Regions from separate parts of the Pseudomonas sp. PDM24 genome, predicted to be linked through region 2. Evidence: riboswitches for the same ligand, from Rfam matches in the RefSeq annotation. Region 2 holds a riboswitch; the other holds the start of a gene.
What was found. A riboswitch is a leader RNA that binds a small molecule or an ion and turns the genes downstream of it on or off. The one in region 2 is predicted to bind cobalamin.

Region 1: it holds a riboswitch for cobalamin, as region 2 does, so the genes downstream of both, cobO (cob(I)yrinic acid a,c-diamide adenosyltransferase) here and cobW (cobalamin biosynthesis protein CobW) in region 2, are expected to answer to the same signal.

The regions. Positions count from the first base shown of each region.
Region 1 covers NZ_JAHUWR010000001.1:240,352-256,418, reverse strand. Annotated here, with positions in the region: gene KW837_RS01215 (hypothetical protein) at 38-520, shown strand; gene KW837_RS01210 (OmpP1/FadL family transporter) at 667-1,935, shown strand; gene KW837_RS01205 (glutathione peroxidase) at 2,019-2,570, opposite strand; gene KW837_RS28640 (hypothetical protein) at 2,627-2,749, opposite strand; gene KW837_RS01200 (MFS transporter) at 2,746-3,954, opposite strand; gene KW837_RS01195 (MarR family winged helix-turn-helix transcriptional regulator) at 4,007-4,411, opposite strand; gene KW837_RS01190 (adenosylcobinamide-GDP ribazoletransferase) at 4,563-5,294, opposite strand; gene cobC (alpha-ribazole phosphatase family protein) at 5,297-5,872, opposite strand; gene cobT (nicotinate-nucleotide--dimethylbenzimidazole phosphoribosyltransferase) at 5,869-6,924, opposite strand; gene cobU (bifunctional adenosylcobinamide kinase/adenosylcobinamide-phosphate guanylyltransferase) at 6,921-7,454, opposite strand; gene KW837_RS01170 (cobyric acid synthase) at 7,601-9,061, opposite strand; gene cobD (threonine-phosphate decarboxylase CobD) at 9,070-10,062, opposite strand; gene cbiB (adenosylcobinamide-phosphate synthase CbiB) at 10,055-10,963, opposite strand; gene bluB (5,6-dimethylbenzimidazole synthase) at 10,960-11,610, opposite strand; gene KW837_RS01150 (cobyrinate a,c-diamide synthase) at 11,607-12,989, opposite strand; gene cobO (cob(I)yrinic acid a,c-diamide adenosyltransferase) at 13,000-13,611, opposite strand; cobalamin riboswitch at 13,692-13,943, opposite strand; gene KW837_RS01140 (hypothetical protein) at 14,098-14,682, shown strand; gene KW837_RS01135 (sorbosone dehydrogenase family protein) at 14,751-16,064, shown strand.
Region 2 covers NZ_JAHUWR010000003.1:74,722-90,788, forward strand. Annotated here, with positions in the region: gene KW837_RS12035 (IclR family transcriptional regulator) at 1-86, opposite strand, end outside; gene KW837_RS12040 (RidA family protein) at 228-617, opposite strand; gene KW837_RS12045 (amino acid ABC transporter ATP-binding protein) at 642-1,433, opposite strand; gene KW837_RS12050 (amino acid ABC transporter permease) at 1,430-2,092, opposite strand; gene KW837_RS12055 (amino acid ABC transporter permease) at 2,101-2,763, opposite strand; gene KW837_RS12060 (transporter substrate-binding domain-containing protein) at 2,816-3,664, opposite strand; gene KW837_RS12065 (co-chaperone YbbN) at 4,007-4,456, shown strand; gene KW837_RS12070 (MerR family transcriptional regulator) at 4,549-4,953, opposite strand; gene KW837_RS12075 (NADH:flavin oxidoreductase/NADH oxidase family protein) at 5,031-6,254, shown strand; gene KW837_RS12080 (phospholipase D-like domain-containing protein) at 6,386-8,032, opposite strand; gene KW837_RS12085 (VWA domain-containing protein) at 8,217-8,762, opposite strand; gene KW837_RS12090 (ATP-binding protein) at 8,882-9,889, opposite strand; gene cobN (cobaltochelatase subunit CobN) at 10,026-13,892, opposite strand; gene cobW (cobalamin biosynthesis protein CobW) at 13,896-14,963, opposite strand; cobalamin riboswitch at 15,064-15,278, opposite strand; cobalamin riboswitch at 15,466-15,694, shown strand; gene KW837_RS12105 (CbtB domain-containing protein) at 15,815-16,021, shown strand; gene KW837_RS12110 (CbtA family protein) at 16,033-16,067, shown strand, end outside.

The DNA.
Region 1 (16,067 bases), on a different contig from region 2:
TCAGGTATCGCCGACCACCTCATGTTTCGAGGGCTTTATGGGAATCGCTGCCAGCGAACTGTGTCGTTATGTGATCCGTCCGACGTTGATCTACCTCGGACGCCATAGCGCAACTGCCGAATCCCTGCTACTGGGCATCGCCGCCAGTCAGTCAGCCCTTGGTTCAGCCCTGCATGACCGCCGTGGACACGGCCTGTACCGAATCACCGAACCCCGCCACCAGGCCCTTTGGGATCACTATCTGGCCCTGGACCCTGATCGGGCAAGCCTGGTCCGCGGCCTTGCCAGCCAGCATGCTTTTCTCAGCGGGCCGCATCTGGAATTGACCGTCAACCTGCGTTACGCCACTGCCATCGCCTGGCTGCTGGTAGAAGAACAGAACACTCCCCTCCCCGCCTCCGATGACTTGTTGGGAATGGCCCGAATCTGGCGCCAGACTTTCCAGCCCCAAGGTCGCCTGCGAGATTTCACCTACGCGTGGCAGACCTGTGTTTCATCGTTGAATCAGGTCGCCTGCTGATCCACCCATTTCCGAAAATCGCACAACAGGCAGCGATTTTGGTCGGATTGTCCTACAAAACCGCTCTAACTCAAGCGTTACAGGCTATAGCGCCCAGACGAAAATCTTGGTAATTTCCGCCCCGGTGATCACCAGGAATTCTAATAATGAAAAAAGTAATGCTCAAAACCACCATTAGCCTCGCCGTTGCCATGGCATCCACCCAACTCTTCGCAAGTGGCTTCGCACTCAACGAACAAAGCATCAGCGGGATGGGGACAGGTTTTGCCGGGCGATCTTCATCTGCCGACGACGCATCTACAGTTTTTGGTAACCCTGCCGGCATGTCTCGCCTCAAGCGCGAACAAGTGACCGGTGGTGTTGCATTTATCGACGCGCACGCTGATATCAGTGATGCGAGTTCCAGTCCGAATAGTGGCACCAACAAAGGTGACATGGTCCCTTTCATGGGCGTGCCCATGGGCTACTACGTAAAGCCAATCGATGACCAGTGGGCATTCGGTTTCGGCGTCTACGCTCCATTCGGCCTGGTGACCGACTACGAGAACGGCTTCGCCGGCAAATACTTCGGCAGCAAGAGCGAAGTCAAAATCGTGACTCTTCAGCCAACCGTCAGCTACGCCTTCAACGACAAGGTATCGATCGGTTTTGGTCCGACCATCAACCACATTGCCGGCACCCTGGAATCGAACCTGTCGATCACTCAGGCCGCACCGGACGGCAAGGTCAAGATCAAGGGTGACGACACCGCGCTGGGCTACAACATCGGCGTGCTGGTTCAAGCCACCGACAGCACGCGCGTCGGCCTGACCTACCACTCGAAAGTGAAGTACAAGCTCGAAGGCGACACCAAGGTCAATTACAACCTCCTCCGTGCCGTTGGTCAGAACCCGAACCAGAAGTACGATGCGTCTCTGGATATCACCACGCCTGAGTCGGTCGACTTCTCGGTCACTCATCAACTGGATGACCAGTGGACGCTATACGCAGGTAGCACCTGGACTCGCTGGAGCCGCCTGAAAGAAATCACCGTCGAAAACAAAGGCGTTCCGGCCCTCCTCAATGGCCAGTTCGGCACCATCACCGAAGAGCAGAACTGGCACGACACCTGGGCGCACGCCATCGGCGCTTCGTACCAGTTGAACAAACAATGGGTTCTGCGTACCGGCCTGTCCGTTGACCAGGCACCGACCAATAACGAAAACCGATCCCCGCGCATTCCGACTGGCGATCGCAAGATTTTCAGCCTGGGCGCCGGCTGGAGCCCGACCGACGACCTGACCATCGACGTAGCGTACTCGTACCTGCGCGAAGAGTCGGTCAAGGTCAACAACAGCAACGGCCGTCAGAACTACAGCGCAGAGTATGAAAACTATGCGAACGGTTTCGGTGTTGGCGCAACATACCGTTTCTGATGATTCACGGCGACTCCCTCGCCGCCTGAATTGAAAAAGCCCCGCGCTCTTGTACAGAGGCGGGGCTTTTTAGTGCGCGTCGATCAGGGGTTCGATGCGAGGGCTTTCTCCACCGCCTCGATGAACTCAGGATTATCCGGCTTGGTCAGGCTGGAGAAATTGGCGATCACCTTGCCTTGGCGATCGACCACGTACTTGTAGAAATTCCACTTCGGCGAACTGCTTTGTTCCGCGAGAACCTTGAACAAATGCGTTGCGTCATCGCCGCGGACTTTCTGCGGCTCGGTCATGGTGAAAGTCACGCCGTAGTTCACGTAACAAACCTTGGCAGTCTCTGCGCCATCCTTGGACTCCTGCTTGAAGTCATTGGACGGCACACCAACCACTTCAAGCCCTTGATCCTTGTAACGCTGATACAGCGCCTCAAGGCCTTTGAATTGCGGAGCGAAGCCACAGAAGCTCGCGGTATTGACCACCACCAGCGGCTTACCGGCGAAGCGCTGGCACAGATCGATGGATTCCTTGGCGCGCAGCTTGGGCAAAGAGCCTTGTAACAATTCCGGGCATTCTGCCGCCTGGGCCAGCCCGGTAAAAGCCATCAACAATGCGGGAACTGCAAGCCAACGCATCAGCATGTCGGTGCATCCTTGAACAATCGTCAGAAAACGAAATTACTCGCCTTCGCCGCTCGCTAGCAAGCACCCATGCCCAGCTGCATCAATGCCAGGCCACCCTGTTGCCAGCCCCACCATGCCAGGGCCAGTAACAATATGCCGACGCCGATAGCAGCCATCTGCGGCCAGAGACTGTTCATGCGGCACTCATCCGGGTTTGCAGACGCGCCACCGGCTGCTCGCGCACCGGCCAGTTCAGAGCTGCGGCCACCAGACTCAAGAGAATCGCCACCTGCCAGATCAAGTCATAACTCCCGGTTCGGTCATACACCACCCCACCCAACCAGCCGCCGAGGAACGAGCCGAGCTGATGGAAGAGGAAAACGATCCCACCGAGCATGGACAAATTTCGTACACCGAACAAGGTCGCCACCGTGCCATTGGTCAAGGGCACCGTCGACAACCAGAGAAACCCCATGGCCATGCCGAACAGATAAGCCGTGACCTGAGTGACCGGCGCCCAGAGGAACAGCACAATCACCACCGCCCGCAACAGATACAAACCGGTGAGCAAGCGCGGCTTGGACATCCGCCCGCCAAGCCAGCCCGCGGTATAGGTACCGAAGATATTGAACAGCCCGATCAGAGCCAGCACCGTGGTGCCAACGGAGGCCGGCAAGTGCTGGTCCACCAGATAAGCCGGCAAGTGCACACCGATGAACACCACCTGAAAACCGCAGACAAAAAAACCGAACGCCAACAGCCAGAATCCTGAATGGGAACAGGCTTCGCGTAACGCTTCAGAGAGGGTTTGCTCGTGCCCGAGCACCGGCAGCGGTTTGTCTTTGAGCATGCTCACCAGCGGCACGATCAGCGCCACCACCAGACCCAACACCAGCAATGCCGCAGACCAGCCAAGCCAGCCGATCAACCCGAGCGTGCCGGGCAACATGGCGAATTGACCGAAAGAACCGGCGGCGCTGGCGATACCCATGCCCATGCTGCGTTTTTCCGGTGGCACGGCACGGCCGACCACGCCGAGGATCACCGAAAACGAGGTGCCTGACAGGCCGATACCGATCAACAGCCCCGCGCTCAAGGACAAGGTCACCGCCGAATCGGACAGCCCCATGAACACCAGACCCAAGGCGTACAGAACACCACCGATCAACACCACCTTCGCAGCGCCAAAGCGGTCGGCCAGTGCGCCGGTGAATGGCTGGGCCAGGCCCCAGATCAGGTTCTGCAAAGCAATGGCGAAGGCAAACACTTCGCGACCCCAGCCGAACTCGGCACTCATGGGCGCCAAAAACAGCCCGAAGCCGTGTCGCACACCCAATGACAACGCCAGAATCAGCGCACTCCCCAACAGCACCCAACCGCATGTACGCCACATTGATGTCATTCTTGTTCTCCGGTAGCGGGTATATACCCGCTTAAGATCGAACAAACTGGCCTCAAGCCAGTTCATCCAGCAACTTCAGCAAAATTTCACGCTTCTCGGCACCTAGGCGATCGATCAACCGCTGCTGCGCCGCTTCCCAGGCTGGCAACGCCGCCGCCAGGCGTTCGCGGCCTGTCTCGGTGAGCAGGACGATGCGATTGCGCATGTCCTCGCCTTCAACCAGCGTCACCAGACCTTCGCCCTCCAGCACCCGCAGATTACGCCCGAGAGTGCTGCGATCCAGGCCCATGGCTTCGGCCAGGGACGAGATGCTTGGCTGATCCAGACGCTGCAGATTGCACAGCAGAGAATACTGGGCAACGTTAATCCCGAAGCCGTCGAGGGCGCCGTCGTAATGCCTGCTGACGCCACGAGCGGCGCGACGCAGGTTAGTGCACAAACATTGAGAAGGAAGCATAGTGCGTGTATATACCCGCGGTTAAATGAAAGCAAATCTTTCGACACATATTACCGTAGGAGCGAGGCTTGCCCGCGAAGGCGGCGGCACAGTCAACATTGATATCGACTGGCACTCCGCCTTCGCGGGCAAGCCTCGCTCCTACAGGGGTTCAGAGCAATGCAAGCCCCACCAGCATCGCCACCTCCAGCAATTCCAGCAACGCCCCCGCCGTATCGCCCGTCGTCCCGCCCAATCGTCGCACCATCACTTGCCGCAACCAGACAAACACCGCTGCCGCCAGTGCAAGCGCCCATACGGCGCTGAGGCCAGCCATCAGCACACAGGCCACCGCACTGATCACCAACACCTGTTTGCCGGCCAAACGCGGCAGATGGTCGGCCAGCGCCTGCCCCAGCCCACCGGGACGCACGTAAGGTGTGGAGAGGAATAAGCCCAGTAACGCGCTGCGGCCAAGCAGTGGAACGATGATCAGGGCCACGCTGTGCTGTTGCTCGATCAACGCCAGCAACGCGGCAAACTTGAGCAGCAATACCAAGACCAGCGTCACCACGGCGATCGGCCCGCTGCGCGGGTCTTTCATGATGGTCAAGGTGCGTTCACGGTCGCCGTAACCCCCGAGCCACGCATCGGCGCTATCGGCCAGGCCATCCAGGTGCAACGCGCCGCTGAGCACGACCCAAACACTCAGCAGCAATACGGCGTGAAGCAATAATGGCGCGCCCAGCAATAGCCAGTTCAGCCCCCACAGAATGGCGCCGAACAGCAAACCGACCAGCGGATAAAACAGCAGCGACCGGCCCAGTTCCTCGGGCGTCGGCATACCCGGCAAACGAATTGGCAGGCTGCTCAAAAATTGCAGGGCGATCCAGAACGGCAACATGGTCAGATCGCTTCCCTTAACAAGACGCCGGGTTCGACCGACAACGAAAACAACGCGCCGTGGCCGACTTCAACGTTGAGCAACTGCTCACGCGGCAATCCGCGCGCTTGGGCCAGCAACAAACGCATGACGCCGCCATGGCTGATCAGCAAGATCCGCTCACCCTCATAGGCCGCGCGCAGCCGTTCGATGGCCGCCAACACTCGCGCAGAAAAGTCCGCCACCGGCTCACCGTCTGGCGGCGTGAACGAATAAGGATCCGCCCAGAACAAGCCCAACGCCTCGGCGCTGGTTTCCATCAGTGCCGCGGCGCTCTGCCCTTCCCAGGCGCCGAAGTGCAATTCTTGCAGGTCCTTATCCAGTTGCACCGGCAACCCCAGTTGCGCCCCAAGCTCTTCAGCAAAAAGCGCGCAACGCTGCAACGGCGAACTGACCAATCGATCCCAGGGCCCCTGCTCGATCACCGCGGCGCGCATTTGCTCCCAGCCCTTGCCGGTCAGCGCATCGTCGAGGCTGCCGCGTAAACCGCCGCCGAGTTCGGTTTCGCCATGGCGCAACAGGTCCAGGCGCAAGGTCATGCCGGGCGATCCGCCACTGCGGCTTCGGCGAACGTCGCCATCTGCCCGTGCAGGTCACACGCCAGACGCAACAATGGCACGGCCAATGCCGCACCACTGCCCTCGCCCAGTCGCAGGCCAAGGTCCAGCAACGGTTCGGCGTTCAGGGTTTCGAGCACATGGCGATGGCCTGGCTCGGCGCCGCGATGACCGAACAGTAACCACTCACGGCAGGCCGGATTCAAACGCACCGCCACCAACGCAGCGACACTGCAAATAAACCCGTCGACCAACACCGCGATACCTTCCTGAGCACAGGCCAGGTACGCGCCGACCAGCGCAGCGATTTCGAAACCGCCGAGGTTGAACAAAGTTTGCAGCGCATTGCTACGCTGAGCGCCATGCAACGCCAAGGCACGTTCAATGACCTGGGCTTTATGGCTGACACCCGCTGCGTTCAATCCGGTACCCGGGCCAGCCAGATGCACCACCGGGCAATCGAGCAACGCACAGGCCAACGCGCTGGCCGCGGTGGTGTTGCCGATGCCCATTTCGCCACCGATGAACAACTGCGCGCCGGCTGCGATGGCGCGCTGCACACTGTCGCGGCCGGCCTGCAAGGCGAGTTCACCCTGAGCCTGAGTCATCGCCGGTCCCTGGACGAAATTCGCCGTGCCCGGGCCAATGTTGAGGTGACGCACACCCGGCAGATTCAACGACGGCGTGACGGTGCCGAGATCCACCACTTCCAAGGAAGCCCCCAACTGCCGCGCCAACACGCTGATCGCCGCGCCGCCGCTGACAAAGTTGAGCAGCATCTGCCCGGTGACTTCCTGCGGAAACGCCGACACCCCTTCGGCAACCACACCATGGTCACCGGCAAAAATCGCAATCCACAGCTGATCGAGTGTCGGCTTGACCTGCCCCTGCAACCCGGCCAGTTGCACCGCCACCGATTCGAGCCGGCCGAGTGAGCCGGCAGGTTTGGTCAGTTGCTGTTGACGTACCAGCGCCTGTTCGACCGCTTGCGCGTCGATTGGCTTACACGGGTTCAGCCACCAGGCGTGAGTCATAACGCAGTTCCTTTCAAAGTCAGGGGCAGGCCGGCAACGGTCAGGACGACTCGCTGACAGCGCTCGGCCAAGGCTTGATGCAGCCAACCGGCTTCATCGACATAGCGGCGAGTCAATTCGCCCAACGGCACGACACCCATGCCGGTCTCGTTGCTGACAAAAATGATTTCACCCGGCAATGACGCCAGGCAGTCCAGCAGGGCTTCGCGTTCGGCCGACAAGCGCTCGGCATCGTCGAGCATCAGCAGATTGGTCAGCCACAGCGTCAGGCAATCCACCAGCAAGCAACGATCGGCACTGGCGTTTTCGCGCAGCACACGGGCGAGCTCCAGCGGTTCTTCGATCAATGCCCATTCGGCCGGACGACGGGCGCGGTGATGGGCCACCCGTTCGTTCATTTCACCGTCTTGAGATTGGCTGGTGGCGATGTAGGTGGCTATATAAGTGACTTGGAGCTGACTGTCTGTCGCCAGTTTTTCAGCCAGACGGCTTTTGCCGGAGCGGGCGCCGCCGAGGATCAGTTGCAACATGGTCATTCCTTAAAATGTGCGGTGTCGGGGCAGGCCTCTTCGCGGGCAAGCCTCGCTCCTACAGGGGTTGGGGCGTTCACGAATTCTGCAAACACCTCCATACCGTAGGAGCGAGGCTTGCCCGCGAAGAGGCCCTCAGCACCACCTCAAATCCCACAGAGTTCACGCAACAGCGAAGTATCCAGATGCTTCTCCACCAGATCCGCCAACCGTTCGATATCGCGCTCACGCAAAGCGTGGTAATCGACCTCCTGCACATCCTGCAACCCGGCCCAGCGCAACAGCGCACTGCACGCCGCCGGTGACTCGAACAGCCCATGCAGATACGTACCGAAAAGCTGCCCATCGACACTTTGCGCGCCATCGCAGCGACCATCGTCGAGCTGCACCGCAGCATTTTCCAGTGCTGGGCCGGTGGTCACGCCGGCATGAATTTCATAGCCACTAACCTGCGCATCTTCCAGCGCCAGGCGCCCACGCACATTGCGCAACTGCTTCTCTTCTTCGAGCTGCGTTTCGAACGCCAGCAGGCCCAAGCCAGCACTGGAACCCGGCGCGCCTTCAAGGCCCAGCGGGTCGTGCACGTGCTCGCCGAGCATTTGCAGACCGCCGCAGATCCCCAGCACTTTTCCGCCGTAGCGCAAGTGCCGCGAGATCGCCGTGTCCCAACCGTTGGCTCGCAAGTATGCGAGGTCACTGCGCACGCTTTTCGAGCCAGGAAGAATGATCAGGTCGGCCGGCGGAATCGCCTGACCGAGGCCGATGAATTGCAGGTCCACTTGCGGATGCAGGCGCAACGGATCGAAATCGGTGTGGTTGCTGATGCGCGGCAGTACCGGCACCACCACGTTGAGTACCTGATCGGCCTTGTCGGTCTGCCGCTGATCGAGACCATCCTCGGCCTCAAGATGCAGGTCCATCACATAAGGCAAAACGCCAATCACCGGTTTGCCAGTGCGCGCCTCCAGCCAATCGAGGCCTGGTTGCAGCAAGGCGATGTCGCCGCGAAACCGGTTGATGATGAAGCCTTTGACCCTTGCCTGTTCGCTGGGGGACAGCAGCTCCAGCGTACCGACCAAATGCGCGAAAACTCCACCGCGATTGATGTCGGCGATCAGCACCACCGGGCAGTCCACCGCCTCGGCAAAACCCATGTTGGCGATGTCGCCGGCCCGCAGGTTGATCTCTGCCGGCGAACCCGCCCCTTCGACCATCACCACCGGATACGCCGCACTCAACCGCTCATGGGAGGCCAGTACCGCTTGCATGGCGATGGCTTTGTAGTCGTGATAGGCGACCGCGTTCATCGTCGTGACTGCACGGCCATGAATGATCACTTGAGCACCGGTATCACTATTGGGTTTGAGCAGCACCGGGTTCATGTCGGTGTGCGGTTCAAGGTTGGCGGCCTGGGCCTGCACCGCTTGAGCGCGACCAATCTCGCCACCGTCAGCGGTCACCGCGCTGTTGAGAGCCATGTTCTGCGGCTTGAACGGCACGACGCTGACACCCTGGCGCGTAACCCAGCGGCATAGCGCCGTCACCAGTGTGCTTTTACCGGCGTCCGATGTAGTGCCCTGCACCATCAAAGTCGCGCCCTGCACCATCAACGTAGTCATTGCGCTTCCTTAACGTAGGCTTCAAGCGCTTGCTCAAGACGCAGCCAATCCGCTTCATCGGCGGGCAAGCCAAACCGCAGGCTGCTGTTGTGGGTGAACAACCGCAGCAGAATGCCGCGCCGGGCCATGAATTCGTGCAGTGCTTCGGCGCACTCGATGATCAGCCATTGGAACAATGCGCAGCCGCCCTGAGGTTTGAAACCGTGCTGTTCAAGCAGCAACGCCAAACGCTCGCCGGCCTCGTCGGTACGAATGCGCTGTCGGGTGTGCCCGTCCGTATCCGTCAGGCACGCCTGACCCAACACTCGGGTCGGCCCACTGACCGCCCAGGGTCCGACCTGTTCGGCCAGCAGCTTGAGCAACTTGCGCTCGGCCAGCACAAACCCCAGTCGCACACCGGCCAGGCCGAAGAACTTGCCGAAGGAGCGCAGCACGATCAAGCCGATCTGATTGGCGAACGGCGCCAGACTCAAATGCGGGGTGTTGTCCATGAACGCCTCGTCCACCACCAGCCAGCCTCCGCGCTGGGCCAGCCGCGCATGCCAATCCAGCAGGCGAGCCGGAGTCAGGCTCAACCCCGTGGGATTGTTCGGGTTGACCACCACCAGCACGTCGAGGCTGTCGAGAAAGAAATCGACTTCCGACTCCAGCACTTCACGCACGATGTACCCGTTGCGACGCCAGGCTTGGGCGTGTTCGGCGTAACACGGCGACAGCACGCCGACCTTGCCGGCCCGGCGCAACCGCGGCAGCAACTGGATCGCCATTTGCGAGCCGGCCACCGGCAACACCTGAGCCGCACCGTAATAGTCGCAGGCAGCCTGCTCCAGACCGTCATCGTTTTCCGGCAACCGCGCCCAGGCCCGCAGCGGGATGTCCGGAACCGGGAATGGCCAAGGCGCCAGGCCACTGGACAGGTCGAGCCAATCGGCTTCGGCAATGCCGTATTCAAGCGCCGCCTTGCGCAAGCGGCCACCGTGTTCAAGCATAGAATTCAGCCCCCACGCAGAGAATCAGCAGCCATAACCATACCCCGCGCTGGACCAATTGCCAGCCACGGTTGATGGAATCGGCATCCGCCGGCACGCCTTCGCCCAACTGCGGACGCTGATGCAGTTCACCGTGATAAATCGCCGCCCCACCCAACTCGACACCCAGCGCGCCAGCACCGGCCGCCATCACCGGCCCGGCATTCGGGCTGTCCCAGGTCGGGCCCTGGGTACGCCAGCACTTCAATGCCAGTCGGGTTTTACCCAGCAGCGCGTAGGTCAATGCCACCAGACGTGCAGGAATGTAGTTCAGAACATCATCGATCTTCGCCGCAGCCCAACCGAAACGTTCGAAGCGTTCGTTGCGATAACCCCACATCGCGTCGAGGGTATTGCTCAGGCGATAAAGCACCACGCCGGGCGCGCCCGCCACGGCAAACCAGAACAGCGCGGCGAATACCGCATCGCTGCCGTTCTCCAGCACCGATTCGGTGGCGGCGCGGGCGACTTCGGTTTCATCCAGTTCGCTGGTCTGACGGCTGACCAGATAACCAACACGTTTGCGCGCCTCGATCAGATCATCGCTGCGCAGGGCCTTGGCCACCGGCTCGACGTGCTCGCCGAGACTGCGCATGCCGAGGGCACAATAGAGCAAGAGAATCTCGACAATCCAGCCAACGTAAGGCGCCCAGGAAAGTGCGGTGGCCAACAAGGTCAGCGGCACGACCGCCATCACCCAGGCCGTAACGCCGTGACTGCGCCAGCCGCGGCCACCGGAGTTGAAACGTTGCTCGATGCGATCGGCAAAACGACCGAACGCCACCAGCGGATGCCAGCGTTTGGGCTCACCCAGCAGCGCATCCAGCGCGACCGCGGCGACACTCAACAACGCCACACTCATTGACTCACTCCCCAATAATTTTCATACAGCAATTCGCTGAGTGGACGCGCCTGCGCCCAGCCTTCAAGTACCAGCATCGGCGCCGGGTAGAATTCCTTGACCGGCCCCAGGCAAAGAACAGCCAAAGGCTTGGCCCCGACCGGTAAACCCAGCAAATCCGCCAGCGCTTGTGGCTCGAACAATGACACCCAGCCCATGCCAAGGCCTTCGGCGCGGGATGCGAGCCAAAGGTTCTGGATGGCGCAGGACAGCGATGCCATGTCCATTTCCGGCAATGTACGACGGCCGAAGATATGCCGCTCACGATCGTCCATCAGCGCGGCGACCAGCACCTCGGCGCAGTCGTTGATGCCTTCGACCTTGAGCTTCATGAATTCGTCGGAGCGTTCGCCGAGGGCTTCGGCGGTGCGGATGCGTTCTTCTTCCACCAGCTGTTGAATCTTGCCGCGCAGTGCCCGGTCGCTGATGCGGATGAAACGCCAGGGCTGCATCAGGCCGACACTCGGCGCTTGGTGCGCGGCTTCGAGCAGACGCCTCAGTAACTCGGGTTCGACCGTGCCGCCGCTGAAGTGCCGCATGTCGCGGCGCTCGGCGATGGCTCGGTAAACGGCTGTGCGTTCGGCTTCGGAAAATGTGTTGTCGGTCATGGCCTCTTCGCGAGCAAGCCCGCTCCCACATTTGAATTGCATTCCCCTGTGGGAGCGGGCTTGCTCGCGAAGGCGTCCTCAAGGTCAGGCACAAACAGCGCTGCAATCGCCGATGGATTGGACGGAAAATAAAAATGTACATAAGAGGCCGTCATCCGCCCCTCACGATAAACCGCCTCCGCCCCTCGTCCGCCATTGGGGCTCAAACCTCGAGCAATCGGCTCAAGCCCGGTGCTGGTCAGCGAGTGGTGATAGGTGTGCCCACGCAGCAAACCTTCCGGCAATTCGACCTCCTGCAAGGCCAGCGCGGCAAGACGCTTCTGCATCACCGCATCACCGGCCAGCAAGCCAACCAGTTCAGCGCGAGTGCCCTCGACATCGGTCAAGGAATCCAGCAGATACAGCATGCCGCCACACTCGGCCAGCAACGGTTTGCCCGCCGCGTGGTGAGCGCGGATCGCGGTCAGCATCGGCGTGTTTTGCGACAACGCTACATGGTGCAATTCAGGGTAACCGCCCGGCAGATAGAGGCTGTCTGCCTCAGGTAATTCGCTGTCGCGGATCGGCGAAAAGAAAGTCAATTCGGCGCCCATGGCCCGCAGCAGATCCAGGCTCGCGCCGTAGGTAAACGCGAAAGCTTCGTCCCGGGCCACGGCAATCCGAACACCGGCCAGCAACGGTTCGGCTGCGATCATTTCAGGCGCGGCGAATTCCACGGCTGGCGGCAGCGCCACGTCGCAACTGCTGGCTAATGAGTCGGCGGCCGCATCGAGACGCAGGTCGAGATCATTCAGTTCGCTGGCCTGAACCAGGCCGAGATGCCGACTCGGCAATTCGATCCCGGTCTCCCGGGACAGCGCGCCATACCAGCGCAAGCCTTCAGTCAGGCTGCCTTCGAGCAACTGCGCATGGCGCACGGTGCCGACCCGATTGGCCAGCACACCGGCAAACGGCAAGTCCGGCTGATAACGCGCAAGGCCCAGGGCCAGCGCGCCAAAGGTCTGTGCCATGGCGGTGCCGTCGATCACGCCGAGCACCGGCACACCGAAGTGCCGCGCCAGATCGGCGCTGGACGGCGTACCGTCGAATAGCCCCATGACGCCTTCGATGAGGATCAGATCGGCTTCGCCAGCGGCCTCCCACAATAGACGCCGACTTTCTTGCTCGCCGACCATCCACATGTCGAGTTGATAAACCGGTGCACCGCTGGCGCGCTCGAGAATCATCGGGTCGAGAAAGTCCGGGCCGCATTTGAACACACGAACCTTGCGCCCCTGATTGCGATGCAAACGGGCGAGCGCGGCGGTGACGGTGGTCTTGCCCTGACCGGAGGCCGGTGCGGCGATCAGTACCGCCGGGCATTGACGATGGCTATTCATAAAGTGCAGTTCACAACTCGACGCCTTTTTGCGCTTTGATTCCGGCCTGGAAGGCGTGCTTGATCATGCCCATTTCAGTGACAGTGTCGGCCAGCTCGATCATCTCAGGCTTGACGCCGCGACCGGTGACCACCACGTGCTGCATCGGCGGTCGCGCCTGCAAGTCGCTGAGCACCTGATCGAGATCGAGGTAGCCGTGCTTGAGGGCGATGTTCAACTCATCGAGCACCACCAGACCGATGGCCGGATCACGCAGCAATTCGCGGGACACTGCCCAGGCGGCTTCGGCGGCGGCGATGTCGCGCTGACGGTCCTGGGTTTCCCAGGTAAAGCCCTCGCCCATTACATGAAAACGCACCTGTTCCGGGAAGCGCCGAAAAAATAGCTCCTCGCCAGTGCTGGTGCGCCCCTTGATGAACTGCACCACGCCGCACTGCATGCCGTGGCCCATGGACCGCGCAAGCATGCCGAACGCCGAACTGCTTTTGCCTTTGCCGTTACCGGAAAGCACCAGCAGCAAACCGCATTCATTCGGCGAGTTGGCGATGCGTTCGTCGATCACCGCTTTTTTTCGCAGCATGCGCGCCAGATGGCGTTCGTCACGATCGGGAGTATCAGTCATGGGGGAGCTCTCCGTTGAGGCTGGATAACGGCGGGCAGGCACAAGAATAGACGGCAAGAAGCCTGGCATCGCCCACCGTGATGCCGTTGGATGAATCAGGCCGGTCTCCGGGCTCATGAGCGGCTTGCGCCTGACTGCGCGCCTTCCCATGTCGACAGTCGACACAGTGGCTAGGGCCTGATGACAGGCCCTCGCGCAGCTTTTACTCATTTACCGTTGCGGGGGCAGCGCCGGGATCGTGATCATTCTTCGCTGGAAGAAATTCATTCACCGGCTTCCCTGTTTCACTCTGTCGACCAAGGTCACAGAGCACCTGAAACAAGCCGCGAAGGTTAGAGGGTTGGGGGTGGAGCGTCAATTAAAGCCGGGGCGCCGCTGAGCGAATAACTGCCGTCGATCAATTAACTGACGCCAATCTTGTGCCACACTGTCAGCAGTGATATCAAAGAGCCACAACCTGACAACACAATAACAAGGGTGAGCCACATGCAAGGCATGATCATCAGCAATCCGAAGCTGGAATTCCTGCGCCCGGTGCTGGAACGCTGGTTTGACTGTATCGACCGCTACAACGCCGTGCGCGGCGATAACGATACACCTTACTGGTACGACGAAAACGCCAACCTCGGTCTGCTCTGCGCCGCGGCCTGGATGGCAGAAATGGTCACGCTGGCACAGACGTCGACCCGCAAACAGATCGAAGAAGGCGAACGCAACGCCCGCGCCGATCTGTTTATCGCCAGCAGCGAAGAGCGCGCGTATCTCCAGGCCACCCAGCGCTGGCCACGGGTCAATAGCCTGAACCTGACGCAGGCACTGGCGGACATCACCAGTGACGCGAAGCGAATCAGCTACGCCAGCGATCTGAAACTCGGCTGTCTGTTTGTCGCACCACAAAAAGCCCAACACAGCGCCACCCCGGAAGAACTCCAGGACATGGTCGACGACCTGCAAAAGGAACACACCTGCGCCGTGGCCTGGTATTTCCCTTACGCCTACCGCAAGTTGCGCAATGAAGCCGGCAACTACCATCCAGGCATCGCTGTTCTGCTCAAGGAAGCCCGCGGCTGACCGGTTGAACCATCGACCGTCTACGCTTCTCTATGATTACGTCAATGCATTCATAGGGAAGATCAGTAATGCGCAAACCCCAGCTCGTTTTCATCATCGCGCTCGCCGGAGGGCTCGCCGCCTGTGGTGAAACCTCCAGCCTGCAAGTCTCGGATGGCACAGGCCCCTCGCCCAAGCTGCCAGAACCGAATAAAACCCTGATCCCGACGGTGAACATCGCCCCGGCGATCGGCTGGCCTGAAGGCAAGAAACCTGTCGCCGCCACCGGGACTCAAGTGGCGGCGTTTGCCGAAGGCCTCGATCATCCGCGCTGGCTCTATGTGTTGCCCAACGGCGATGTGCTGGTGGCCGAAACCAACGCACCGCCTAAACCCGATGATGGCCAAGGCATTCGCGGCTGGGTCATGGGCAAAGTCATGGGCCGTGCCGGTGCCGGCGTCCCCAGCCCGAACCGCATCACCCTGCTGCGGGACAAGGACCACGATGGCGCTGCCGAAACCCGCACAGTATTCCTGGAAAACCTCAACTCGCCCTTCGGCATGACCCTGGTCGGCAATGACCTGTACGTCGCCGACACTGATCGCCTGCTGCGTTTCCACTATGAAAACGGTGAGACGGCGATCAAGTCGCAGCCCATCAAGGTGGTCGACCTGCCGGGCGGCACGCTGAATCATCACTGGACCAAAAACGTCATCGCCAGCAAGGATGGCAGCAAGCTGTACGTCACCGTGGGCTCGAATAGCAACGTCGGCGAAAACGGCATGGATCAGGAGGAAGGTCGCGCGGCAATCTGGGAAGTGGATCGCGCCACCGGCAATCATCGAATCTTCGCCTCGGGGATTCGCAATCCAAACGGCCTGGCCTGGGAACCGCAGAGCGGCGCACTGTGGACAGCCGTCAACGAGCGTGACGAAATCGGCAGCGACCTGGTGCCGGACTACATCACATCCGTGAAGGATGGCGGGTTCTATGGCTGGCCCTACAGCTATTACGGCCAGCACGTCGACATTCGCGTCGAGCCGCAAAACCCCGATCTGGTGGCCAAGGCGATTGCACCGGACTACGCGGTGGGGCCGCATACCGCGTCACTGGGCCTGACGTTCGCCGAAGGCAGCAAGTTGCCCGCGCCGTTCACCCAAGGCGCCTTCATCGGCCAACACGGCTCGTGGAACCGCAAACCTCACAGCGGCTATAAAGTGATTTTCGTGCCGTTCACCGCCGGCAAACCGACCGGGCAGCCGGTGGATGTGCTCACCGGCTTCCTCACTGACGACGAAAAAGCCATGGGCCGGCCGGTGGGTGTTGTGATCGATCAGCAAGGCGGCTTGCTGGTGGCGGATGATGTGGGGAACAAGGTGTGGCGCGTGTCCGCGGCCAAGTAATCA
Region 2 (16,067 bases):
GGCTGGCCGATTTCCTTGAGGAAATCGAGAATATCGAACGCACGGTCCAGTCCGCGAGCCCGGCGCTTGATGGTGTCTTCGGTCATGCTTCAGGTTCCCATTAAAGTGCCGGGAGTTTACCCAGAGTGCAGTGGCGACTGTTAGGCCGCCTTCGCGGGCAAGCCTCGCTCCTACAGGATCGCATCGTTTGTAGGAGCGAGGCTTGCCCGCGAAGAATTCACCGCGGGTCAGGCCTTTTTCTTGTACGCGATGCAATCAATCTCGACCTTGCAATCGACCATCATGTTCGCCTGTACGCAGGCCCTTGCCGGGGCGTGTTCGCTTTTGAAGTACTCGGAGAACACCTTGTTGAAACTCCAGAAATCCCGCGGGTCTTCCAGCCACACGCCCGTACGGACCACATCTTCGAGCCCGTACCCGGCCTCCTCCAGAATCGCGATCAGGTTTTTCATGGTCTGGTGAGTCTGCTCGACAATGCCGCCCACAATGATTTCGCCATCCAGTGCTGGCACCTGGCCAGACACGTGCAGCCAGCCATCGGCTTCGACGGCGCGGGCGAAAGGACGGGGCTGGCCGCCACCGGCGGTGCTGCCGGTGCCGTAACGAGTAATGCTCATGGGTGTTTCTCCTGATTGAAAACGTTAAAAACGGGTGTTCTTGAGAAATTCCGCCAGACGCGGCGACTGTGGGCGTTCGAACAGTTCCTTGGGCGGCCCCTGCTCTTCGATCCGCCCTTGATTCATGAACACGATCTTGTCCGACACCTCGAAGGCAAAACGCATTTCGTGGGTCACCAGCAGCATGGTCATGCCATCTTCGGCCAAGCCCTTGATCACGTTCAGCACTTCGCCCACCAGTTCCGGGTCGAGCGCCGAGGTGACTTCATCGAACAGCATCAGGCTCGGGTTCATCGCAATCGCCCGGGCAATCGCCACGCGCTGTTGCTGGCCGCCAGACAACTGGCCGGGGTAATGATCGCGACGTTCCAGCAGGCCAACCCGCTCCAGCCATTTTTCCGCCAGCGCCACGGCTTCATCCTTGTGCAGCTTTTTGACCTTGAGCAAACCGAGGGTAACGTTCTGCAACGCGGTGAGGTGCGGGAACAGGTTGAATTGCTGGAACGCCATGCCGGTCATGGCGCGATGGCGGGCGATGACTTTTTCCGGGTGCCGCACGCGCTTGCCGTTGACCTCGTGATAGCCGATGGATTCGCCATCGAGCAGAATCTGCCCGCCCTGGAACTCTTCGAGCATGTTCACGCAGCGCAGCAGCGTGGTCTTGCCCGAGCCGCTGGAGCCGATCAGCGTGACCACGTTGCCGCGCTGCATCGTCAGGTCGACGCCCTTGAGCACTTCGAGCTGGCCGTATTGTTTGTGCAGGCCGCGGATGTCCAGCAGCGCTTGATTCTGTGTCGAAACTTGAGCTTGTGTCATGGCAAAGCCACCCGCTTTTCAATGTGCCGGCCGAGTAATTCGATGGCGTAGTTGATGACGAAAAACAGCAAACCGGCGAACAGGTAAAACTCCAGGGTCATGAACGTCCGGGCGATGATCTGTTGGGTGCTGAGCAGCAATTCGGCGACGCCGATCACCGACAACAGCGTCGAGGCCTTGACGATCTCGGTGGACGAGTTGACCCAGGTCGGCAAGATCTGCCGCAACGCCTGAGGCAACAACACGTAGCCCAGCGCCTGGTAAAACGTCAGGCCGATGGCCTTGCTCGCTTCCATCTGGCCACTGGGCAGCGCTTGCAATGCACCGCGCACAATCTCGGCAACGTGGGAGCCGCAAAACAGCGTCAGCCCCAAGGTGCCGGCACCGAATGCGCTGATATGCCAGCCCAAGGCCGGTGCCATGTAGAAGCAGGCCAACACCAATACAAACACCGGCGTGCCGCGAATGATGTCGACGTAAAACCGGAACGGCGCGCGCATCCAGAACGTGCCGTAGGTGAGCACCAGACCTGCAACGATGCCGACCAGCGTGCCCAGTAAAATCGCCAGCGCCGAGCACTGCACACTGGTCAGAAAGCCTTGCCACAGGACTTCCCGCGCCACCCATAACTCATGCATCCAACTGGGAGATTCGTACATGGGGGCTCCTATCGGCGAATCGCCAGACGCTGCTCGAGGTAACGCAGCATCATGGCAATGAGGTAACAGGCCGCAACATAGAGCGCTGTGGTCACCAGCCAGGTTTCGATCACCCGGTAGCTCTCGACATTGATCTTGCGCGCGTAATAGGTCAGCTCCGGCACGGCAATCGCCGCCGCCAGCGAGGTGTCCTTGAACAGCGAAATGAAGTTGTTCGACAGGGCCGGCAGCACATTGCGCAGCATCACCGGCACGGTGATGTACGCCTTGACCTGCCACTCACCGAGCCCGATCGCCAGGCCGGCTTCACGGAGCCCCTTGGGAATGCTCAACAACCCGCCGCGGAACACTTCGGTCAGGTACGCCCCGGCATATAGCGACAGGGTGATGATGAACGACGGGATCTTGTCTAGACGAATCCCTAAGCTCGGCAACGCGAAGTAGATCAACAGGATCAATACCAGGATCGGCGTATTACGGATCACCGTCACATACACCGACGCCAGCACCCGCAATGCGCGGTGCTTTGACAGCAATGCAAACGCCATCAGCAGGCCGATCACGCAGCCGATGGCGATCGACACCAGCGCCAGCTCAAGGCCCAGACCGAGCCCCGCCAACAAGGTGTCGAAGTCGCGCCAGACGGCGGCAAAATTCAACTGATAGTTCATGGTCAGCAGTACCTTGAGCGGGGCGATTTAAAACCGCCCCGCTCTCACGGGATCATTTGAATTCAGCGGGGAAACCGATTGCAGGTGTAGGGAGGTCGACACCGAACCACTGCTTGAACGACGCCGCATACGTCGGGAACTCAACACCGGTCATGCCTTCATGCAGGACGGTGTTGACGAAGTTCAACCAGTCCTGATCGCCACGCTTGACTGCACAGGAGTAGGTTTGCGGGCTCCAGGCATAAGCCGGGCTACGATAGCGACCAGGGTTCTGCACCATCAGGTATTTCACCGACGACTGATCGGTGGCCGCCGCGTCGGCACGGCCGGAGTTCACGGCCTGATACATCAAGTCCACGCTGTCGTACTGATCGACCTTGGCCTTGGGCAACGCCTGATGCACCAGTTCCTCGGCGTACACGTTCTGCAGGACCGCCACGATGACGCCATCGCCGGCGGCCTTCAGGTCGTCGATTTCCTTGTACTTGCTGTTGGCCGGCAACAACAGACCGACGCCTTCGCGGTAGTACGGCAGGGTGAACGCCACTTGCTGTGCGCGGCTGGCGGTCACGGTGATGAACTGGCAACTCATGTCGACCTTGTCGGTCAGCAGATTGGGAATCCGCGCATCGGACGACTGCACCACGAACTCGACCTTGCTCGGGTCGTTGAACAACCCTTTGGCCACCATGCGCGCGATATCAATATCGAATCCCTGCAACTTGCCATCCGCGCCCTGGAAGTGCCACGGCGCATTGGTACTGCCCGTGCCCACGATCAATTTCCCACGGGCCAGCACGCTGTCGAGCTTGCTGTCTGCCGCTTGGGCGACACCCATGACAACGGCCGAAGCCGCGAACAGAAAAACACACGCTTTAAACAACGAAGGTCGGCGATGCATGGCAAGCACTCCAGGGTGATGTTTATTCCGCTATACCGGAAACAGGTATGTAACAACGGAATAGACAGCAGAAAGTGTGCCACAGGTTGTGGGCGGAATCTCGGGGAGTCTGGAAAGTGTTTTGAATCAGATGGATGCGCGTGAGCGCGAGGAAGGCGTTACGAAACGCACAAATAAGAGAACGCTACCGTGGGACACAACGCTCGAGTACTTGCACCACATCTGAAGCCATAGCGATTCAAAATGAAGCAGAGCCCTACCTGTAATTTCTGACAGTAGACCCACCTGCTTGCCTCCTTTAACGTCAACAGGCCTTCGATAGTCTTTGAAAAGGAGATTTCAATGAGTTCGATGACTCACCCATCAACGCTGGCTCCGGCCTATCGCAAAGCCCTGAAAACCTGGCGCCCGGTCATTCTGTATTTCGGCAATAAAAACTGTTACGCCTGCGAAATGGCCGAGCCGGTTTTCCGCACGATTGCCGAGCAGTATAAGGAGCATGCGCAGGTCTACATGCTGAGCACGAGCGAGTCCCCTCGGCATCCGGAAGTCACCGGCACACCCACTGTGCTGTTCTACAAGGAGGGGAAGTTGCTGAAGAAGCTCAAGGGAATTGGAACCCGGGAAACCCTGGAAGAAAATTTCAAAAAGCACATCGGCAAGCTCAGGCCCAAACAGGTTGCCCGCAAACCTCACCATGACTTGCCGTGGTTGCAGAAAACCCTTCGATCGTTATGCACCGCGCCTCGGGCACGAGAGCTGTTGAATGTACGTTCAATGAGTACCCTGTAGGAGCGAGGCTTGCCCGCGAAGAACGATGACGCGTAACGCCTGAAAAACCACGGTGCATTCTTCGCGGGCAAGCCTCGCTCCTACAGGTTCTGCTAATGCTTGAGCGACGCCAGCACCCGCTCGGCATTCGCACCGCACCCCATGCCCTCGGGTCGCACCTGGATATTCTCGATCACCTCCAACAACTGCGCCTTGCTCTGGGCCAGGTGCAGTTGCATCGCTTCGATCTGTTCGACCTTGCGTCCAAGGCTCGCCACCAGTTCGTCGTGATTGACCTCACCCGTCGTGGCATCCGGTAGCAGCAACTTCAGCTCTTCGAGGGTGAAACCGGCCTGTTGGGCGCACTGGATGATTTTCAGGGTTTGCAACACTTGCGGCGGGTAACGCCGATAGCCGTTGGCCTGCCGCTCGACCTGGCGGATCAGGCCCTGAGCCTCGTAAAAACGAATGCGCGAGGCGTTCAACCCGCTCTGTTGCGCCAATTCACCAATCTTCATCACGGCCTCGTTTGCACGCTTGACATTAAAGTTAACTTTAAGCTTAGCCTCTACGCTTCACTGATGAGGAGTCAAGCATGTCGCCCTTCCAAGCGTTGAATTTGCCCAACGGCCAGACCATCGGCAATCGTATCGCCAAAGCCGCGATGGAAGAGAACCTCGCCGATACCGGGCAGGCGCCTTCCGGCGAGTTGTTTCGGCTGTATCAAGCCTGGGCCGACGGCGAAGCCGGGTTGTTGCTGACCGGCAACGTGATGATCGACCGCCGCGCCATGACCGGCCCCGGTGGCGTGGTGCTGGAAGACGAGCGAGACCTGGAACGCTTTCGTCAGTGGGCAACCATCGGCCGGGCCGGTGGCGCGCAGTTCTGGGTGCAACTCAATCATCCCGGCCGCCAGACCATGGCCAACCTCGGCCAGCAAGCCTGGGCACCTTCGGCGGTCGCGCTGGATCTGGGCGGGTTTTCGAAGATGTTTGCCGAACCCAAACCCATGGGCGAAAACGACATTGCAGAGGTCATTCAACGCTTCGCCACCAGCGCCTCCCTGGCGGAAAAGGCCGGCTTTACCGGGGTGCAGATCCATGCCGCGCACGGGTATCTGATCAGCCAGTTTCTCTCACCATTGACCAATCGCCGCACCGACCGCTGGGGCGGTTCTCTGGAAAATCGCGCGCGCCTGCTGCTGGAAGTGCTCAGCGCTGTTCGCAAGTGCGTATCGCCGCAGTTTTGTGTGGGGGTGAAGCTCAATTCCGCGGACTTCCAGCGCGGCGGTTTCGACGCCGACGACGCCCGGCAAGTGATCCAGTGGCTCAACGACCAGCAAATCGATTTGCTGGAACTCTCCGGCGGCAGTTACGAAGCCCCGGCCATGCAAGGCGAGGCACGCGACGGTCGGACCCTGGCGCGAGAAGCGTACTTTCTGGAAATGGCCGGTGAACTGGCCAGTGTGGCGAGTATGCCGGTCATGGTGACTGGCGGCATACGGCGATTGGCGATCGTCGAACAAGTGCTCGACAGCGGTATCGCCATGGCCGGCATCGGCACGGCAATGGCCATCGAACCGAACCTGGTCAAACGCTGGCGTGAAGGCCAGAACAGTCACCCGCAGTTGCCACCGATTCGCTGGAAACGCAAACCTCTGGCGGCGCTGGCAAACATGGCCGTGGTGAAGTTTCAGCTTCATCGATTGAGCCGCGGGCACAAGCCCAGGCCGCAAGTCTCGGCGGTATGGGCATTGATCCTCGATCAGTTGTACATCGCTCGACGTACCCGTCAGTACCGCCAGGCGATGGGTAAATAGTCAGTTAGATGCAATCCCTGTGGGAGCGGGCTTGCTCGCGAAAACGGCGGCACAGTCACCATTAATGTCGTCTGACACACCGCTTTCGCGAGCAAGCCCGCTCCCACAGGTACCATTCCTTGCCAAGTTGTTTATCGTCCGGCAAAGCGCAACCGCGACAACATGCGCAGATCGCCCTCACGGTAATAGTCATCGGTCCAGCTGTCATCCGGCGCCAACGGTCGGACCTGCTTGAGTGCCAGTTTTTTTGCGAAGTAGCGGAACCGGTAATGCTCGTAAAAGCGCAGCAGTTCCAACCCGTAACGATCGGCCAGGTCGGTGTCGCCACGGATGATCAGAAAGTTCTCATCATTGCCGTTACTGGCCGCCTCACTCAGGTTGTGGCTGCCGCTGATGATCGTTGGTGCGTCGCTGGTGAAGTCGACGACGATGGCTTTGGTATGCACCAGCAGTCTGCCCTTCTGGCCTTTCATGTTTTCCTTGAGCCAGCCTTCCAGGCCGGTATTGAGCAGCGCGGTGGCGGCAAATTGAGCGGTGCGGTCGGCGTGGAAACCGGTGATGCTGCTGACGGTGTTTTGCAGGCCGTAACGCAAAATATCGTCGTGGGGCAGGCCGAGCAACGCGTTGAGCACTTCGTCCGGCAAGGCAAACGCGGTGACAAACAGCAGGTCTTTTTTGGCGGCGTTGATGATGTCGACGAACTCACGCAAGTCGCCCTGGCCCGAGCGCGGTGAGAAGCCAGCGAACAGCGCCTGCTCCGGCTGCATCGGATTGTTTTCCGTGAGCCATTCCCGTGTGGCGCCGACATCCGTCGGGTCGGCCCAGACCTGCTCGAAGGTTTGCAGATAACTGGCGCCGATCCGGGCGTCGTCCAGCACATGCACCACGTTGGCCTGACGATAAACACCGTTGGGAGTGAAGTTGGTGCTGCCACAGAGCACCGCTTCGGGCTGATGCTGCCCCGCTGCGTCGAGCCGGCTGAGGACCATGAACTTGTTGTGGAATATGTTATGCGTGACTCGCCCGCGCTTGTTCGCCGCCGGGATTTTTTCCAGGCTGGCTTCGTTCATCGCCGTGGTGTCTTCGTCGGGTTGGGCGTGGTACAGGACCCGAACCTTTACGCCGCGCTCAAACGCAGCGTTCACCGCATCGACAATCACCTTCAACTGATATTCATAGATCGCGATGTCCAGCGCCCACCGGCCATCCTCGGCCCGTTCGATGAACCCCAGCAAGCGTGCGAGCAGACCGTTTTCCAGCCATTGCCGTGGAGCGTCGGGCCATTCTTCGATGGGCAGTTTTTTGTTGGCGCTGAGCTGCGCATCGAGGTCGGCGAATTTGCGCTGGAAGGCCTGACTCGCCGCCACCGCCCGGTTGAAGATGACGCTCTGGCCCGCTGGAAGGCCATTGTCGGTGGTGAGCGTCACTTCCAGAAACTCACCCAGCTGCGGCGCATCGGCGGTGCCGTAGGCCAGGTGAACCCGATAATGGATCGTCACGCCCGGATTGACCGCGTAATCGGCCCAGCGAAATTTTTGCAATGGCGCGGTATCGCTGGGGGTAGCGTGAAACTGGGGGAACGTATGAGCCTTGCCGGGGAAGGTCAGGCTGTTGAACAGAAACAGCCAGGGTTTGCTGCCTTGCTGTTTTTCGATGGCGAAACCCAGCAGGCCTTTGCGGCGGGGTTCGGCCAGGTCGATCGCCAGCAACACGCCGTTGGTGCCCGCGTAGGCTTTGACGCGGAAATCGTCCTGATCGTTGCGGGCTAGAACGCGCATGGGTCACTCCTGTGATTGTCTTGCTTACAGAGCATAGGGCAGCGATGCGGACTAACCGCACTTATCCGATTCCGAGGTGATGCCTTCGCGAGCAAGCCCGCTCCCACATGGGATTTGTGAACGCAACAGATTAAATGTGGGAGCGGGCTTGCTCGCAAAGGGGCCAGCACTATCAACACCAAACTCAACCTGAAATCAGCTCATCGATATGTCGATAATCAACCTGCAACTGCGTCGCCAACACCTTTGCCCGACCAAGATGAATCGGCCCGCGCTCGATGTCGATCAGCAGCCCGGGGCAATCCAGTGTTGGCAACGCTGACCATTCCTTCACCCGTCCATCCGTCACCAGCAACAGCCTTTGCTGTTCAGCAGGAAAACGTTTTTGCCGAGCCGCCAACCAGCGCCCTGCCTCGCCCAACGCCGCCAGCATCGGCGTACCGCCGCCAGCCCCGAGCCCGTCGAGCCAGTCGCGCAAGCCAGCGGAGGCTTTCAACCCTTGCACTTGCCACTTCGGCACATGACCACTGGCGGTCAGCAACGCCAGGCGCGCACGCTGTCGATAGGCATCGTCGAATAGTTGCGCCAACAAGCCCTTGGCATCGCTCAACGCTTGATGACGTCGGGTCGAGGCCGAGGCATCGACGATCACCAGCCATAATTCATGAGGGCTGCGGGTGCGCAGGTGAAACAGCACATCGTCGCGTTGACGCGGTCGGCCATTGAGCAAGGTGCCGGGCCAATTGATCGATCCGCTCAGGGCTGCGTGACGCTTGCCCTGTTTACCGTGATCCAGCCGTCCTGCGAGGGGTCTGGCATTCGCCCCCGCGTCCGATCGAGGGCGAATGCCTAGGGCTTTTTTGGCCAGCTCGGCACTTCACGTCGTGCGCCGACCGGCAGCGCTTGGGCGGGCATTTCGCCCCACTGGCCCTGACCTTCGCTCGGGGTGGGGTTCTGATTGGAAGGCGGCTGCGCTGCGGGTGATTGGTGCGGCGCCGGTGGCGAGTGTTCGCGACGACGATGGCGCAAGGCAAACTCGGCGACCGCGTCGATATCTTCTTCGCCAATGGCATTCGCTCCCCTCCAGGCTGCATGAGCCCGAGCTGCACGTAGCCAGACCAGATCGGCTCGCAGGCCATCGACGCCGGCAGCAAAGCAGCGCTCGGTGATCTGTGCCAGCGCGGCATCGTCGAGGGGAATGTTCGTCAGTGCCGAGCGCGCCTTTTGGCAGCGCTCGCGCAGTGCGTGTTGCTGGCTTTCCCACTCGGCGCAGAACCCTTGCGGGTCGCTGTCGAAATCCAGTCGGCGACGGATGATCTGACCGCGCTCGGCGGGTGCGGTGTGGCCACTGAGGGCGACGTTCAGGCCAAAGCGGTCGAGCAATTGCGGACGCAGCTCACCCTCTTCGGGGTTCATGGTGCCGATCAGCACAAACTTCGCCGAATGCCGATGGGAAATCCCGTCGCGCTCGATCAGGTTGGTGCCGCTGGCGGCCACGTCGAGCAGCAAGTCCACGAGGTGATCGGGCAGCAGATTGACTTCATCGACATACAACACGCCGCCGTCGGCCTTGGCCAGTACGCCGGGGGAAAACTGTGCGCGACCTTCGCTCAAGGCCGCATCGAGGTCGAGGGTGCCCACCAATCGTTCTTCGGTGGCGCCCAGGGGCAAGGTGACGAATTGACCGCTGGCCAACAGGTCCGCCAAGCCTCGGGCCAGGGTCGATTTGGCCATGCCGCGCGGGCCTTCGATCAGTACGCCACCGATTTTTGGATCGATGGCGGTCAGGTACAGCGCGAGCTTCAAGTCATCGGCGCCGACCACGGCGGAGAGCGGGAAATGGGGGGTGTCGGTCATGTGGCATTACTCATTGTGGTCGGTGGTGTTTGTCAGTACGTCTTCGCGGGCAAGCCTCGCTCCTACAAGTGCGCCGCCGTCCTGTAGGAGCGAGGCTTGCCCGCGATCGAGGACGAAGTCCTCGCACCTCTTATGGTTACCCGTCTTCTTCTATGTCCAGCAACAAATTTTCCAGCGCCTCGCGGTACTCGCCCGGCTCTTTCCACAGACCCCGCTGCTGCGCCTCCAGCATGCGTTCGGTCATGTCGCGCAAGGCATGGGGATTGTGCTCGCGGACAAAGTCCCGGGTTGCCGGATCGAGCAAATAGGCGTCCGCCAGCAACGCATATTGGTGATCGTCGATCAACTGCGTCGTGGCGTCGAACGCAAACAGGTTATCGACCGTCGCCGCCAGTTCGAACGCGCCTTTATAGCCATGACGCTTGACCCCGTCGATCCATTTCGGGTTGGCCGCTCGGGAACGGATCACCCGGTTAAGCTCTTCCTTCAACGTGCGAATCTTGGGCAAGTCCGGCTGACTGTGGTCGCCGTGATAACTGGCCGCTGCTTCACCACTGAGGCTTTCGACCGCCGCCAGCATGCCTCCCTGGAACTGGTAATAGTCGTTGGAATCGAGCAAATCGTGTTCACGGTTGTCCTGGTTTTGCAGCACTGCCTGCACCTGGCTCAGACGCTGGGCGAACTGTTCGCGGGCGGCGGTGCCTTCGTCAGAGCCGCCGTAAGCGTAGCCGCCCCAGTTCAGGTAAACCTCAGCCAGGTCGTCGCGGCTTTGCCACAGACGACCATCGATGGCGCCCTGCACGCCTGCTCCATAAGCACCCGGTTTGGCCCCGAAGATGCGCCAGCCGGCCTGCCGCCGCGCAGCGTCTTCATCCAGACCGGATTCCAGCAACGCTTGCCGCTCGGCGCGGACCTTGGCCGCCAACGGGTTGAGATCGTCCGGTTCATCCAGCTCGGCGACCGCTTGTACAGCGGCGTCAAACAGCCGGATCAGGTTTGCAAAGGCATCGCGGAAGAATCCGGAGACGCGCAAGGTCACATCCACCCGTGGGCGGTCCAGCAGGCTCAACGGCAGAATCTCGAAGTCGTCGACACGCTGGCTGCCCGTCGCCCACACCGGTCGCACGCCCATCAGCGCCATGGCCTGGGCGATGTCATCGCCGCCGGTGCGCATGGTCGCGGTGCCCCAAACCGACAAGCCGAGCTGACGCAGGTGATCGCCGTGGTCTTGCAAGTGCCGCTCAAGAATCAGGTTCGCAGACTGGAAGCCGATGCGCCACGCGGTGGTGGTCGGCAGGTTGCGCACATCCACCGAATAGAAGTTGCGCCCGGTGGGCAGCACGTCCAGACGGCCGCGACTCGGCGCGCCGCTAGGCCCGGCGGGGACGAATCGACCACTGAGGGCGTCCAGCAGGCCGCGCATTTCCGCCGGGCCGCAGGCGTCCAGGCGTGGGGCAACGACTTCGCGCAGGCTGTCGATGATGGCGTTCACTTCAGACCAACCTGCCTCCTGTGGGAGCGGGCTTGCTCGCGAAAGCGGTGTATCAGGCAAATCAATGTCGACTGACACTCCGCTTTCGCGAGCAAGCCCGCTCCCACAGGGGCCGGGTTGGGCTTGAGGCTGGTTCAACGTGTGCGAAATCAGTTGAGTGGCGAACAACTCCAGGCGCTCACGGGTATCCCCAGCGGTGCGCCAGGGTTCATCGTTAAGCGATTGCAGTTCCACAGGACGTGGTCCGGTCCACGGCTCGGCCAAAACGCAATCCAGCGGGTCGAAACCCAACGCAAACGCCTTGGCCAGCGCCCGCAACAAACTCGATTGCGCCCCACGACCATCGCCGCGAGGAATACGCAGCAAAGCTAACAAAGTGTCGATGCGCAACCGCCCCACTGGCGACTCGCCAAACACGTGCAGGCCGTCGCGGATCTGCGACTCCTTCAAGTCGCACAGGTACGTGTCCAGGCGCGGCAACCAGATCGCCGCATCGGCATCGCTGTCGAGTCTCTCGTCCAGTTGCAGTTCACGGTCGATGTGCGTGTCACGCACCAATTGCAGAATGTCGCGCTGCAGTTCCCGGGCGCGGCGCGGATCGAGCAATTGTGCTTCGTAATATTCGTCGGCCAACAATTCGAGATTGCGCAGCGGACCGTAGGTTTCGGCGCGGGTCAGCGGCGGCATCAGGTGATCGATGATCACCGCTTGGGTGCGGCGCTTGGCCTGGGCGCCCTCACCCGGGTCGTTGACGATGAACGGATAGATGTTCGGCAGCGGCCCGAGCAACGCATCCGGCCAGCAGTTTTCCGACAGCCCGACGCCCTTGCCCGGCAGCCATTCGAGGTTGCCGTGCTTGCCCACATGGATCACGCCGTGAGCGCCATAGGTGTTGCGCAACCAGAAGTAGAACGCCAGATAACCGTGAGGAGGCACCAGGTCCGGGTCGTGATAGACAGCACTTGGATCGACCTGATACCCCCGGGCCGGCTGAATGCCAACAAAGGTCAGGCCGAAGCGCAGACCGGCAATCATCATTCGTCCGCCACGGAACATCGGATCGTTTTCGGCCGAGCCCCAACGCTCCAGCACCGCCTGACGATTGGCCTCGGGCAGCGCGTTGAACATCAGGTTGTAGTCGTCCAGCGCGAGGCTTTGATGACAGGGACGCTGATCGAGGGTGTCGAGGTCGTTGCTGACGCCGCCGAGCAATTGCTGGATCAGCGCGGTGCCGCTGTCCGGCAACTCGGCCGGCAGCGGATAACCTTCGGCGCGCAGCGCGCGGAGGATGTTCAATGCCGCAGCCGGAGTATCAAGGCCAACGCCATTGCCGATGCGCCCATCGCGAGTCGGGTAGTTGGCGAGGATCAGGGCGATGCGTTTTTCGCCGTTGGGCACCCGCGCCAGATCGATCCAGCGCCGCGCCAGTTCGGCGACAAAATCCATGCGCTCAGGTTGCGGCCGGTAGCAGACCACGTCTGACTGACTGCGCTCACTGCGCCAGGCCAGGTCCTTGAAACTGATCGGCCGGCTGATGATCCGCCCGTCCAGCTCCGGCAGCGCGATGTGCATCGCCAGGTCGCGGGGACCGAGGCCTTGTTCGCTGGCGCGCCAACCGGGTTCATTGTCCTGGGCGCAGATCGCTTGAATCACTGGAATGTTGCGGCGAAACGGTCGCAGATGCGGCGCTTCGGGGCTGGACTGGGCGAAACCGGTGGTGTTGAGAATCACCCCCGCTTCGACTTCATCCAGCAAGTCCTCGACCATCGTCAGGCAGCCGGGCTCTTTCAAACTGGCCAGCGCAATCGGCAACGGGTTCAACCCCGCCGCCTGCAAACGCTGGCAGAAAATATCGATGAAACCGGTGTTCGCCGCCTGCAAATGCGAGCGGTAAAACAGCACCGCCGCCACCGGCTGATCAGCTTGCCAGTCGGCTTGCCAATCACTCAACTCAGCGGGGCTTTTGTGCGGGTGGTAGATCGCCGTGCGTGGCAGGGTTTGCGGCTCGGACCATGAGTAGTCGCGATCCAGCCAACGACTGGCGAGGCAGCGAAACAGGTCGAGCGCGTTGGCCATGCCGCCCTGACGCAGGAAGTGCCAGAGCCGGTCGCGGTCTTGCGCGGTTACGGTGCTCAGGTCACTGAGTTCCGGGTCCGGGCGATCGTCCCCCGGCACCAGAATCAGCTGCACACCGCGCTCGGACAATTCCACCAGCCGCTCAATGCCGTAACGCCAATAGGCGATGCCGCCGTGCAGCGAGATCAGAATCACCTTGGCGTGGCGCAGCACTTCGTCGACGTAGAGATCGACCGAGGCGTGATTCTGCACCTGCATCGGGTTGGCCAGGCGTACGCTCGGGTAATCGTCGGGCAACTGCTGCGCCGCTTCGGCAAGCAACGCCAGGCTGGAATCGCCGCTGCACAGAATCACCAGCTCGGCGGGGGTTTGTCCAAGGTCGGCAATGTTGTCATCCGACACGAAACCGCCGGGCTGGGTCCTGAGCAGGTGCATGGTTTAAACGCTGAGCGCAGCGCGCAATTGCGCTTCGAGCGCCGCAGCATCCAGCGCCTGACCGATCAACACCAGACGGGTGGTGCGCGCTTCTTCAGCGCCCCACTGACGGTCGAAGTGCTTGTCGAAACGCGTGCCCACACCCTGGATCAACAGGCGCATCGGCTTGTTCGGTACCGCCGCGAAACCTTTGACCCGCAGGATGCCGTGCTGGACCACCAGTTGCGTCAGCGCGTCCATCAGCAGGCTTTCGTCGGCTTGTGGCAGCTCGATGGAGATGGAATCGAACGCGTCATGGTCATGATCGTGATCGTCTTCGCCTTCATGGTGATGATCGTGATGGCTGTGGCGGCTGTCGATGTGTTCTTCGGAGCCGGCACCGAGGCCGATCAGCACGTCCAGTGGCAGACGACCGCTGCTGGCCTCGATCACTTTCACCGCTGGCGGCAGTTCTTCGGCGACTTCCAGGCGCACGCGGGCCAGGTCTGCGGCGCTGATCAGGTCGGCCTTGTTGAGGATCACCAGATCGGCGCTGGCCAGTTGGTCGGCGAACAGCTCGTGCAGCGGCGATTCGTGGTCCAGGTTCGGGTCGAGTTTGCGCTGGGCATCGACCTGGTCCGGGAACGCAGCGAAGGTACCAGCAGCGACGGCCGGGCTGTCGACCACGGTGATCACCGCGTCAACCGTGCAGGCGCTGCGGATTTCTGGCCACTGGAAGGCTTGAACCAAAGGCTTCGGCAGGGCCAGGCCCGACGTTTCGATCAGGATGTGGTCGAGGTCGCCACGACGGGCCACCAGTTCGCGCATCACCGGGAAGAATTCTTCCTGAACCGTGCAGCATAGGCAGCCGTTGGCCAGTTCGTAAACGCGTCCGTTGGCTTCTTCTTCGGTGCAGCCGATCGAGCACTGTTTGAGGATTTCACCGTCGATGCCCAGCTCGCCGAACTCGTTGACGATCACCGCGATGCGACGGCCCTGGGCGTTGTCGAGCATGTGGCGCAGCAAGGTGGTTTTGCCCGAGCCGAGGAAGCCGGTAACGATGGTGACGGGGAGTTTGGCCAGTGTTTTCATCGGATGCCCTTTGGCAAGGTGGCGGGCATACGGGACGACAATCGCAGCGGCGGATGCACGCGCGCAAGAGTTCCGCCACCGGATCACCCCGCCCGGTTGTAGTGAGAATCTGTATCGAGGCAGGTCTCCTGGCTGACGGTGTGCCAATCGTTCGACTGGCGTTTGCTGCGCCTTCCCGCGAACCTGATAGATCAGGGTTTGCAGTGGCGTGGCAGCGAACATCACCGTTCACAGTTGCGGGGGCAGCCGCGGCATCGACCGCGTTCCCTTCTTAGCTTCGGCAGACGCCGAAGAACCTCGAAAGCGCAAGGCTACGCATCGTGTGGGGGCGGGTCAATGTCCACCTGAGTTCTGTGGCGCCTGAGCCGACGCCTTCGCGAGCAAGCCCGCTCCCACATTTGAAATGCGTTCCCCTGTGGGAGCGGGCTTGCTCGCGAAAGGAGCGACTCGGTATCCAAGTGAGAACCCATGCCAATTGACGCCCAACCCCCGCCCATGCTCTCCTACACGCCTTGTTACGGGTGCCCTTCACAGGGTGAAACGGGAAACCGGTGAATCATGTGCTTTACTCTAAAGCCATGTCAGTCCGGTGCTGCCCCCGCAACGGTAAGCGAGTGAAGCGTCAAATCCACTGTGCCCGTCATACGGCATGGGAAGGTGATGCTTGCAGGTTTGGGCACAAGCCCTGCCCCTCGCGAGCCCGGAGACCGGCCCGCAACACAAAGTGACTTTTACGTTCACTGAATAACAAACCCGCGGTGGGCGGGCGCTGTTCGAAATCTCTGCGTGCCACGGCGTACGGAGGTTTTCATGCGCTCTATTCACCCGCTGACAGACCAGAGGGAAGCGCCATGTCGATCATCAGCAGCACCGCCAGCAACACCGATAAAAAGAGCACGATCAGCACCACCACTACCCTGAGCCAACGCCTGACCGCCGCTTGTTGTGCGTCGATTCTTGGCGCCAGCCTTGTGTATTTCGCCGGTTTCTCGCACATCGAAGCGGTACACAACGCCGCGCACGATACCCGTCACAGCGCCGCATTCCCGTGCCATTGAGACCTGCTGACATGATCAAGCGTATTGCGCAAACCGCAGGTTTCAC